One region of the Paenibacillus sp. UMB7766-LJ446 genome, then DNA from elsewhere that is predicted to be linked to it. Evidence: riboswitches for the same ligand, from Rfam matches in the RefSeq annotation. Region 1 holds a riboswitch; the other holds the start of a gene.
What was found. Region 1 has a riboswitch for ZMP and ZTP ahead of QP794_RS13710 (bifunctional 5,10-methylenetetrahydrofolate dehydrogenase/5,10-methenyltetrahydrofolate cyclohydrolase). Riboswitches for the same ligand answer to the same signal wherever they lie in the genome.
Positions count from the first base shown of each region.

Region 2: another riboswitch for ZMP and ZTP. It lies ahead of QP794_RS08435 (TIGR01440 family protein); the one in region 1 lies ahead of QP794_RS13710 (bifunctional 5,10-methylenetetrahydrofolate dehydrogenase/5,10-methenyltetrahydrofolate cyclohydrolase).

Region 1 is NZ_JASOYM010000004.1:618,324-623,907, forward strand. It holds gene QP794_RS13695 (hypothetical protein) at 1-611, shown strand, start outside; gene QP794_RS13700 (undecaprenyl-diphosphate phosphatase) at 696-1,508, opposite strand; gene QP794_RS13705 (DUF817 domain-containing protein) at 1,525-2,322, opposite strand; gene QP794_RS13710 (bifunctional 5,10-methylenetetrahydrofolate dehydrogenase/5,10-methenyltetrahydrofolate cyclohydrolase) at 2,460-3,311, opposite strand; ZMP/ZTP riboswitch at 3,363-3,443, opposite strand; gene QP794_RS13715 (MarR family transcriptional regulator) at 3,667-4,149, shown strand; gene QP794_RS13720 (nitroreductase family protein) at 4,161-4,745, shown strand; gene QP794_RS13725 (nitroreductase family protein) at 4,763-5,248, shown strand; gene QP794_RS13730 (MBL fold metallo-hydrolase) at 5,397-5,584, opposite strand, start outside.
Region 2 is NZ_JASOYM010000003.1:52,590-58,173, reverse strand. It holds gene QP794_RS08450 (L-threonylcarbamoyladenylate synthase) at 1-928, shown strand, start outside; gene QP794_RS08445 (manganese efflux pump MntP) at 1,100-1,660, shown strand; gene QP794_RS08440 (low molecular weight protein arginine phosphatase) at 1,784-2,356, shown strand; ZMP/ZTP riboswitch at 2,441-2,522, shown strand; gene QP794_RS08435 (TIGR01440 family protein) at 2,662-3,255, shown strand; gene QP794_RS08430 (serine hydroxymethyltransferase) at 3,300-4,547, shown strand; gene upp (uracil phosphoribosyltransferase) at 4,976-5,584, shown strand, end outside.

The DNA.
Region 1 (5,584 bases):
ATGACAAGGCTGGTGGATTGTCCGATTGGCGCATGTCGAAGGCAATGGGAATGAGTGGAACCATCCATATTCCTATAGGAAAAACTCCTGAAGAAGCGATTGAGAGGTTTAGAGGTCATAATGATTCATTACAGATCATTCATCAAGAACCGGTAGACGGGGGAATGGTTTTGTTTAAACAAAAAACGAGTCAGGCAAATAGCAGCAATCTTCAGATGGAGTATGCGCGTAAAATAGTATTCGGCTGGAAGTGGGTGTGGGGTGGCGGATATTCCATAGGTGAATCATCTCAATTCACGTCAGCGCTGGATTATATGAGCATACCTGAATTAAGTCATATATCGAAACCTTTTCCTATGCTGTTCGGACATATATTAGACCCCGCTATTAAGCGTGTTGCCGTCGAGTTCAAAGAAAATGATAAACCAGTGGCTACCGAAGCTAAGTTGGTGGAGGTGGGCCCTGACAGCATAATCTGGTTTGTATTCCTGCCCTCGTCTGCAACTATTCCGTATGAAATCAAGGGATTCAACGACAGAGGAGAGCTTATAATCCATAAACAAATTGAAGATTCGAATGATATGGGTTCCATGGTTCTTGGAGAGAGTTAAGAAATAAACGTGTGGAGGATAATACAAAGGGAACAACCTCTTGATTAGAGGTTGTTCCCTTTTACGTTAAATGGATCTCCTGTTTTACAAAAAAATAAGTAAAAGAATTCCGACTACGAAGCAATAGTATGAAAAATAAATCAGGTTCCCTCTAGCCATAATTCCCATAAACCATCTCATTGAGAAGTAGGTAACGATAAGCGTAGTGATGAATGCTAAAATGTAAGGTATAGCTAGCTGTGTACGCTGCGGATCGGTTACGATGTCAGATGCACCTAATATTACCCCTCCAATGCTAATCGGAATATAGAGCATAAAGGAAAATTTCAAAGCCGTTTCCTGTTTCATCCCGACAGCGATAGATGCAATGACTGTTGCACCAGAGCGGCTTATCCCCGGAATAAGAGCCACGGCCTGAGCCAGACCTACCAGTACTGCGTCTTTCACCGACAAATCGCCATCTCTTTTCCGCCCGCGAAGGTTTCGAATGAGCCACAGAGCAACCCCGGTGATCAGTAAACTAATCGCAACCGTATAAACAGAAGTGAAAATTTCTTCAATTTTATCCTTGAATAGCACAGCTCCGATCGCAGCAGGGAGAGTACCAATGATTATGTATAGACAAAACATGAAATCTGCTCTGTACGCTGCATTGCGAGAGATTAGGAATCGCCAGCCTCCGACTATAAGTTTTTTGATATCTTCCCGAAAGATAAACATAATGGCAATCAGTGAGGCTGTGTTTGTCAAAATTTCAAAGGATAATCCATTCTGCTTCATGCCAAGCAATCGTTGAGCAATAATTAAATGTCCGCTTGAAGAAACCGGAATAGGCTCAGTAGCCCCTTGTACGATACCTAATAATACATATTTCAACCACAAAATAATGTCTTCCATTGTATCCTCCTACTTATTATTTTCGATGGGCTTTGACATATTTAAGCTGAGCAACAATGATGACACTAATGATAACCAAAAGGAACCACGAACTGATCTTGCTAAAACTAACCAGCTGCCAGGAGTCGTGTTGGTCAGGATATTTCCACCCATTAAAAAAGGTAGCTATATTTTCAGCCGTCCAGATGAAGAAACCTACGATGATGAAAGCGAGTGTAAGCGGCATACGATAGGTCGTTAATCGTACCTGATAGATGATCCACGTTTTTCGAAAAACAATAAACACAAGAGCGGTCAACCACCAACGAAAATCGGGAATAAAATGATGTGTGAAAAAGTTGATATAGATGGATCCACCTAACAGAACCGAAGATACAAACCCGGGCCATCCAGTCATGTCCATACGCAATCTGCGCCATATTTGACACATAAAGCTTGCTACACTTGCATACATAAATCCACTATAAAGGGGAACACCAAAGAGCTTGGTATATCCAGGCTCAGGGTATGACCAGGATCCCATCCACACTTTATACATCTCCAGCACCAAACCAATCACGTGAAATATACATATGACTTTGATTTCATCACGTGTTTCCAATCCGCTCCGGTACATAAGGTATTGCACTGCTAATAAAATCAGCAGAATGGCATCATAGCGATAAAGAAAGGGGATCTGAATTACGCTAGAGAGGGCCAACGTTCCAAAGATCGCCACAGGAAAAATGCAACTCATCGCTTGATGATAACCAAAATGCAGCAGCTGTACTAAAGGTTTCAAGTTATGTTTATCTCCTTCCCAAGCCTTGTTCATAATAATATAGATATGATCCGTTTGTAAAAAGAGAAAAAATGCTATATATATGTTCTTATTTTCAATTATAGCCGTATTCAAAGACAAACAAGGCCCCTCGTCAATCGGAGGGACCTTGTTTTTTTGCGCTATTTCATTTATGCATTTTCAGATAGCTTATAGGCAGATTTAATCGTATGTTCGATGAGCGTTGCGATTGTTACAGGCCCAACGCCGCCCGGTACAGGTGTAATGGCTGAAGAAGGAACAAAGCAAGCTTCATAGTCCACATCTCCGACATTCCCTTTGTTATAACCTGCGTCAATAACGACAGCACCCGGTTTAATCCAGTCTCCTTTGACAAACAGAGGTTTACCCACGGCTGCAATGACGATATCACCAAGCTTCACGATCTCTTCCAGGTTCACAGTTTTGGAGTGGCAGGTCGTCACCGTTGCATTCCGGTTTAGCAGCATGGCTGACACAGGCTTGCCCAGGATGGGACTTCTTCCGATGACCACCGCGTGTTTGCCCTCAATTTGAATATTGTAGAAATCCAGAATACGCATGATAGCCTGTGGTGTACAGGAAGGGAATTCGGCTTCTCCAAAAGCATTAAGTGCAAAACCGAGGGTCGTTACACCATCAACGTCTTTTTCGATACGAATGGCGTCAAAAGCTGCTCTTTCATCGATATGATTCGGGACAGGGTGCTGCAGCAAAATACCGTGTACGGAAGGGTCATCATTTAGTTTGTTAATTTCTTGAATCAATTCATCCGTGGTGGTATCCGCAGAAAGAACGATCTTTATGGAATGCACGCCTAAGCGAGCACAAGCATTTCCTTTCATACGCACATAGGTCGCTGAGGAAGGATCATCTCCGACGAGAATTGTAGCGAGACAAGGCTGAATGCCTTTTTCCTTAAGGATGCCAACCTTTGTGGCCATGTCTTCCTTCATAAAATCTGCTACCGTTTGTCCATTCAAGATCAGTGTGTCTGTACTCATTTTCACATCGCCCTTTCAACATAAAAAAGAGGCAAGGAAATAAATATTCCTTACCTCTGCCCAGGCGTACGGCTTATTACAAACCATATGCTCCCTCACGGTTCACCGTGTTCGCCAGTCACATATGGTCGTTTGAATTGTTTAAATTGATAGTACTTGAAAAAGAGCAAATGTTCAATAGGTAATGGATCTCTCTAAGATTCCAAATTTACTGGCCAGAGTTTATTGTTGATAACCGTTATCAATCATGATATATTGTTGTTAACGAGTAAACTATTTAAGATTGAATTAGTGAATAATATAGATTATTTAAGGTTTTATTATTGTTTACAAGTAAATAAGGAGCGATAGCAGAATGGATTCAAAAGATCAAACAAAACAGTTACTGTATGACCAATTTATCCGATTTTTACATGTATATGAGAATCACAAGGATACGGAAATCGAACATTTTCTAAGTATCGCCCAGCGGGAAAGCATCGACAAAATCCCTCAGCATTTGACTGCAGTTCATATGATAGATTGCATTGGCAGGCATGAACCCATTAACAATACGGGCATTGCCGAGGCGATGAATTTGTCCAAAGCAAGTATTACCAAGATCGGCAACAAACTGCTGGAGGAAGGATTCGTCAAACGCACGAAAATGAATGATAACAAGAAAGAGAGCTATTTCAGGTTGTCACCAGAAGGGAAAAAGATTTTTGAACTGCATGAACGTCTGCATGTACTTGAGGCCGAACGTTTCTATCGTTCCATGGACAAATATTCGGAACCAGAGCTGAAAATAATACATCAATTTCTTCAAGACAGCAGCATGGATATGGAATCCAGATAAACCAAAGGAGAGTGAAGCGCTTGAGTCTGGCCGAATTGATCAGGGAACGCAGAAGTATTCGTAAATGTAATGCAACCCCTGTGGAACAGGAGCTGGTTGTTGAATTGCTGCACAGGGCCACACGGCTTCAACCAATCGTTGACGCTGGTTCGTGGCGTGTTGTATATGCCGGAACTCCAGAAGCACGCAAACGGCTGGTGGACTGTATGCTGGAACAGATGTCGCAGAGCAAGCTCGGTAAGCTGATTCCGGGAAAACTGCTGGATGTGTTTAAAAAGAGATTCACCGATATTCCTGCCCATGTCATTGTTATGTCTGCTGTAGGGCCGGATCGTCTGACCGATGACCGCAATTTTGCGGTTGCCTGCGAAATGATGCAGAGCTTTCAACTGCTGGGATGGGAACGAGGGTTAGGCATGCTGTGGGATACAGAGTCCATGATTCAGCACGAAGGATTTTTCAAAGGAATTGGACTGCGTGAGAATGAAAGATTTGTTGGCATTCTTCATATAGGATACTTTGACAGAGCGCCAAGAAGCCGAAAAAGAACACCAGCTGAGCAAAAGTGGACTGTTTTACAGGGCCAGATTACGTAAAAGGGGAAGGTGTAAAAATGAAATTGTCCGATCTGGAAGGAGACATGCACAGTCCGCAAGATTTGTTGGATCGACCAGTATCGCAGGAGCTAATCCTTGAATTGCTTAATCACGCCGTATGGGCGCCAAATGATGGACTCCGTGAGCCGTGGCGATTTATTTTTGCCGATAACCGTAATGGGAAACTCATGCAGGGATTGCAGGAGCACGCGCCAGCGTATCTTCTGGTATTGGTGAAGGAAGAGGCCGATCACCATAAGCGGGAAGAGGACTTTGCAGCCGTATACTGCCTAATCCAAAATTTTCGCTTGCTTGCCTATGAACAGGGACTTGGTGTACGTAGCACGCTGCATGACTGGATGTACGACCGGAGCCGTGCTGAAACATTTGGCGTACTTGGCAACGAGCGTATTGCTGCGGTTCTGGAATTGGGATACGCTGCTGAACAGCCCAAAGGGAAAGCTCAGGTACCTGAACCTCAGCTTCAGTTCGAACTGCTGTAGTGTGAAGACATAGGGAAGAGAATTCAAATGAGTGAGGAAAGACCATGCCTTGAAAGGGATTGTCTTTCCTTTTTTTGTGTGTTTGTCAAAAATAATCATACATCTCCGAGCTATCATAAGCGCAGAACAACATTGATTCTCCAAAAGATCAAGCTTGGATGAGGTTTGATATCTGATCTTTCACATTTACATCACTTAATCCCCCGTGGTAACAAATCACGGATGTGATGTCTAGATCTAAGTACCTTTTCAACGAGAGCTTTGCTGAATTCATGTCCGGTGTGGTCGGTGCATGAATTCCCCCAAGCATTCCGTCTACACTATAAATCGAATCCC
Region 2 (5,584 bases), on a different contig from region 1:
GGTGGAGGCTGTATTTGCAGCCAAGGGGCGGCCTTCAGACAATCCGCTGATTGTGCATATTGCACAGCGTGACCAGCTGGATTCACTGGTCACGGAAGTGAATAGCACAGCGGAGGCCCTCATGGCGGCCTTCTGGCCGGGGCCGCTTACGCTTGTGCTGCCGGTTAGGCCAGGGGCGGTATCCCCGCGGGTTACCGCCGGTTTGGATACGGTGGCCGTGCGTATGCCGGACCATCCGGTGGCCTTGCAGTTGATCGCGGCGGCGGAATGCCCGGTCGCCGCGCCGAGCGCCAACCGCTCCGGGCGGCCAAGCCCGACACTCGCCGCACATGTGCGCGAGGATCTGGCAGGCCGCATCGGCGGCATCGTGGACGGCGGCCCCACTGGGGTGGGCGTCGAGTCCACGGTAGTGCAGGTCGGTGACGACGGTACCGTCACCATCCTGCGCCCTGGCGGCATTACGGCGGAACAGCTGTCCGCCGTTGCCGCCCGTGTCGCCACGGACCCGGCGCTGCTCGCCGAGGGGCCCGGTGGCGATGACAGCCCGGCGCCGCGCTCGCCGGGCATGAAGTACACGCACTACGCGCCCACAGGTGCGCTGTGCGTGGTGGAGGGGCCGCCCGCAGCGGTGGCGGCCTGGATCAGCGCCGCCCTCGCAGAGGCGGCGCAGCGCGGGGAGCGCACCGCAGTGCTGGCGTTCGCCGAGCACGCGGAGCAGTACCGCGCCGATGCCGTGTTCTCGCTGGGCGAAGCCAGCGAGCTGGAGGAGGCAGCGCGCCGGCTGTACGCCGTGCTGCGCAGCTGCGATGAGCAGGGAGCCACATATATTGTGGCTGAAGCCTGCTCGCGCGAAGGGCTGGGAGCAGCCGTCATGAACCGGCTGCTCAAGGCGGCAGGTCACCGACTCATACAGGTCGGTAACCGATAGCCCCCTTTTCCACGGCTTCGTCAGGCATGTATTTTCTTCTCCCTCTACACACCACGACCAGCAATCTCTTTTTTTTGAATGCTACGAATGCAAAAAATCTCCTCAGGTTATGTTTAGGTCCTTGTCCGCATATGGTGTACAAGAACCTTTACGTGACTTGGGGGTATGGGGATGTGGGATGTGTCTGCCCATGTAGGGCAGTTGGTAACCATTTTGATCATGGCAGTCGCACTCGGACTCGACGCGTTCTCACTCGGCATCGGGATTGGCATGAAGGGCATTCGTCTGAGAGACGTATTGCGAATCAGTACCGTAACGGCCTTGTTTCACATCATCATGCCGCTCATCGGCATGTATACGGGCAAATACGTCAGTTCCCTGCTTGGTGACATTACGACGTATGCAGCTGGCGGTTTGCTGGTCCTGCTCGGTGCCCATATGATTTTGAACGCTTTCCGGGAGGGAGACACCAAACTGGTGGATCATCGCTCTCTGCTCGGTGTGATTCTATTCTCTCTGAGTGTCAGTGTGGATTCATTCTCCGTTGGAGTCTCGCTCGGCATGTTCAGCAGTGATTTGGTGTTAACAGTGCTGGCTTTTGGCGTATGCGGTGGATTAATGTCCGTTATGGGTCTGCTGTTGGGACGGCGTGTGAGCCAGAACATGGGGGATTATGGAGAAGCGGTCGGCGGAGCAATCTTGCTCGCTTTTGGACTATTGTTTATATTTTAAAATATAACGTTAACTATAATTACAGCCTAGTGCAGTCTTCAATATATAGGTATGAGGTTCATTGGATCAGATGGGGTTTCAACATGATTCGACAACATATGCAAAATGGGGAGGCTAACCACAATGAAACATATTTTGTTTGTATGTACAGGGAATACCTGCCGCAGCCCCATGGCGGAGGGACTTTTACGTAAACTGGCGTCTGAGCGGGGCATTCAAGTGGACGTTCGTTCCGCAGGTGTAGCCGCAACAACGGGCATGCCGATTTCCCGTCATGCGGAGGCCGTATTAAGGGATCACAACGTGGAGGGACCACCTCATTCGACGCTTCTTAGCGCGAACCTGGTTGGCTGGGCCGATCTGATTCTCACATTGACACGCAGTCATAAACAGCATGTTATTCAGGTTTTTCCTGACTCGGTACACAAGACATATACTTTGAAAGAATACGTCGAAAATGACGAGCAAGTTCTGAGTGATCTTCAGGAACTGGACAGCCTGTTCGCGACATTGGAGATGAAACGTGCGCTCGGTCAGGAGATTTTGGCATCTGAACGTGAGCGGGCGATCGAGATTAGGCAGCGCATTCCGAGCTTTGACATTTCGGACCCGTTTGGCGGCAGTCGCGACGATTACAACATTGCTGCGGCAGAGATTCGGACCGCGCTCGACAGACTTTTGGACAAGTTGGAGTAATTGGAAGCCATATTAAAGCGGACATGGGATGTAAATTAGTCGTTGATTTTAAACGCAGGTTGTTTTATGATGAATGGGAAAACAGGGATCCGGTGTAACTGGCGACGAAGTGGGCACAACCACAATGGAGCACCGGAACAAACGGCCGGTCGCCTGGGCAAAAGAGCAATTCTGCGTTACCCGCAGACTGCTCTTTTTTTCGTCTTTCATCTGATTATTCGCTATAATAGTACCTGAAATGCCATGCAAGAATACGAAGGGCAGCCAAGAGGAAGCCGGGCATGATTTTATCGGGAGGCGATAGGATGACTATTGAATTAGATTCGGAACAACCCGGATTGCATGAACAGACTGCATCCATACTGCGTGAACTGGCGCTTGCCGGACAGCTTGGATCTGGACAGATTGTTGTGATCGGTACAAGTACAAGTGAAGTCGCAGGCAAACGGATTGGTACAAGCGGTGCAGTTGAAGTGGCGCAGCAGCTTCTTGCGGGTATACGCGAGGTGCAGCAGGAGTTCGGTTTTGATGTTGTATTCCAATGTTGTGAGCACCTGAACCGCGCACTGGTTATGGAGCGTTCTCTGCTTACACGTCTTGGATTGACTGAAGTGGGTGCAGTACCTGTGCCCAAAGCAGGTGGTTCCATGGCATCCGCAGCGTATCGCTCGCTGACCGATCCATGCCTGGCTGAACATGTGCAGGCCCATGCGGGACTGGATATTGGCGAGACGATGATTGGCATGCACTTGCGGCATGTGGCAGTACCTTACCGTACAGCACTCCGCTACATTGGTGATGCCCGTGTAACTACAGCGTTGACCCGTCCCAAGTTGATTGGTGGCGAGCGCGCAGTGTATCGCATGGAAGAGCAACCGGATTCGACATTTTGTGACTAATTTTTATTCAACCAATTCACTTATAAACTGGGAGGAATTTAATCATGGAACAATTGCGCAAGAATGACCCGGCAGTACTGGAAGCGATGAATCTTGAACTGAAACGTCAACAGAACAACATCGAGCTGATCGCATCCGAGAACATCGTAAGCGAAGCGGTTATCGAGGCTCTTGGATCTGTACTTACGAACAAATACGCTGAAGGCTATCCAGGTAAACGTTACTACGGTGGTTGTGAACATGTCGATATCGTTGAGGACATTGCACGTGACCGTGCCAAAGAACTGTTTGGAGCAGAACATGTGAATGTTCAGCCTCACTCCGGTGCACAAGCGAACATGGCAGTATATCTTGCGGCTTTGAAACCAGGTGACACTGTACTGGGCATGAACCTTGCGCATGGCGGACACCTCACACATGGTAGCCCGGTTAATGCTTCCGGCTTGCTGTACAATTTCGTGGCTTATGGTGTACAAGAAGATACGTTCCTGATTGATTACGATGAAGTGCGCAAAGCTGCATTCAAACATCGTCCTCGCATGATCGTTGCAGGTGCAAGTGCATATCCGCGTATCATTGATTTTGAAAAGCTTGCTTCCATCGCCAATGATGTAGGCGCTTTGTTCATGGTGGATATGGCTCATATTGCAGGACTGGTAGCTGCCGGATTGCATCCAAGCCCGGTTCCACATGCGCATTTCGTAACAACAACAACACACAAAACGCTGCGTGGACCTCGTGGTGGTATGATTCTGTGCCGCAAAGCATGGGCAGCAGCGATTGATAAAGCGGTATTCCCAGGTTCCCAAGGTGGACCTCTGATGCACGTGATTGCTTCCAAAGCGGTAGCCTTCGGTGAAGCACTGCAACCTTCGTTCAAAACATATGCACAAAATGTGGTGAAAAATGCACAGGTGCTGGCTGAAACGTTGATTGCTGAAGGATTGAACATCGTATCCGGTGGTACAGACAACCACTTGATGCTGATCGACACACGCAGCGTGAATATCACAGGTAAGGAAGCTGAGCATGTACTTGATTCCATCGGTATTACCGTGAACAAAAATGCCATTCCGTTTGATCCGACCAGCCCGTTTGTAACAAGTGGTATCCGGATCGGTACACCTGCGGCGACTTCCCGTGGTATGAACGAAGAAGCGATGGTGGCGATTGGTAAAATTATTGCTAAAACATTGAAAAACCCTAAAGATACAGCGAAATTGGACGAAGCCCGTGCGGAAGTGACTGCACTGACAGACCAATTCCCACTCTACACTGACCTTAAATACTAAAAAACATTGCTCATGCTGCTTTCTTTTGAGTTTTTATAAATTGGAATACAAAAGACGAAGCTGGCAGAATGCAACCGGAGAAGCGAAGCGCTCGCCTTTATCCCCTGATTTTCTCCTTATTTAAGGGGAATCAAAAAAAATCTGGGGATAACAGCGATCGAAGGTGCAATCTGTTTGCGGAGCATCACTTGTATTTATAATTTTTACCTACTCAATGATATAACAGCACGAGCAAACAGGACCGGAAGACTCATTTTTCCGGTCCTGTTTTTGTAGGATTCGGTTTTCTGTAATGATTAGGTGCCCTTTGATGGTGTAATTCGGTGTGGGTGATGATATAATATACAGGATTTATCGGGGCCTATGAATGATGATTAGGCATATTTGGTAATGCTGAACATGAAGAACATACCGGAGGGACAAATTAGATGGGAAAATTAGTAATATGTGATCACCCTTTGATTCAACACAAACTGACGTTTATACGCGACATGCGTACGAATACGAAAGATTTTCGTGAATTGGTGGATGAAGTAGCAACGTTGATGGCTTACGAGATTACAAGAGACGTTGAGCTGGAGACGATTGATGTACAGACTCCTGTAGCTGCAACACAAGGTAAAGTTATTTCTGGACGTATGCTCGGACTGGTACCAATTCTGCGCGCAGGACTCGGCATGCTGGATGGTGTTGTAAAATTGTTGCCAGCTGCAAAAGTTGGACATGTTGGTCTGTTCCGTGACCCTGAAACACTGCAACCGGTAGAATATTACACTAAGCTGCCTACAGACGTAACTGAGCGTCAACTGATTGTCATCGATCCGATGCTGGCAACGGGTGGTTCTGCCATTGCTGCTATTGACGTGCTCAAAAAACGCGGCTGCACACAAATCAAAATGATGAATCTGGTTGCAGCTCCTGAAGGAGTCAAAGCCGTTCAGGAAGCCCATCCGGATGTAGACATCTACGTCGCTGCGCTGGATGATCGTCTGGATGATCACGGCTATATCGTTCCCGGACTGGGAGATGCAGGAGAC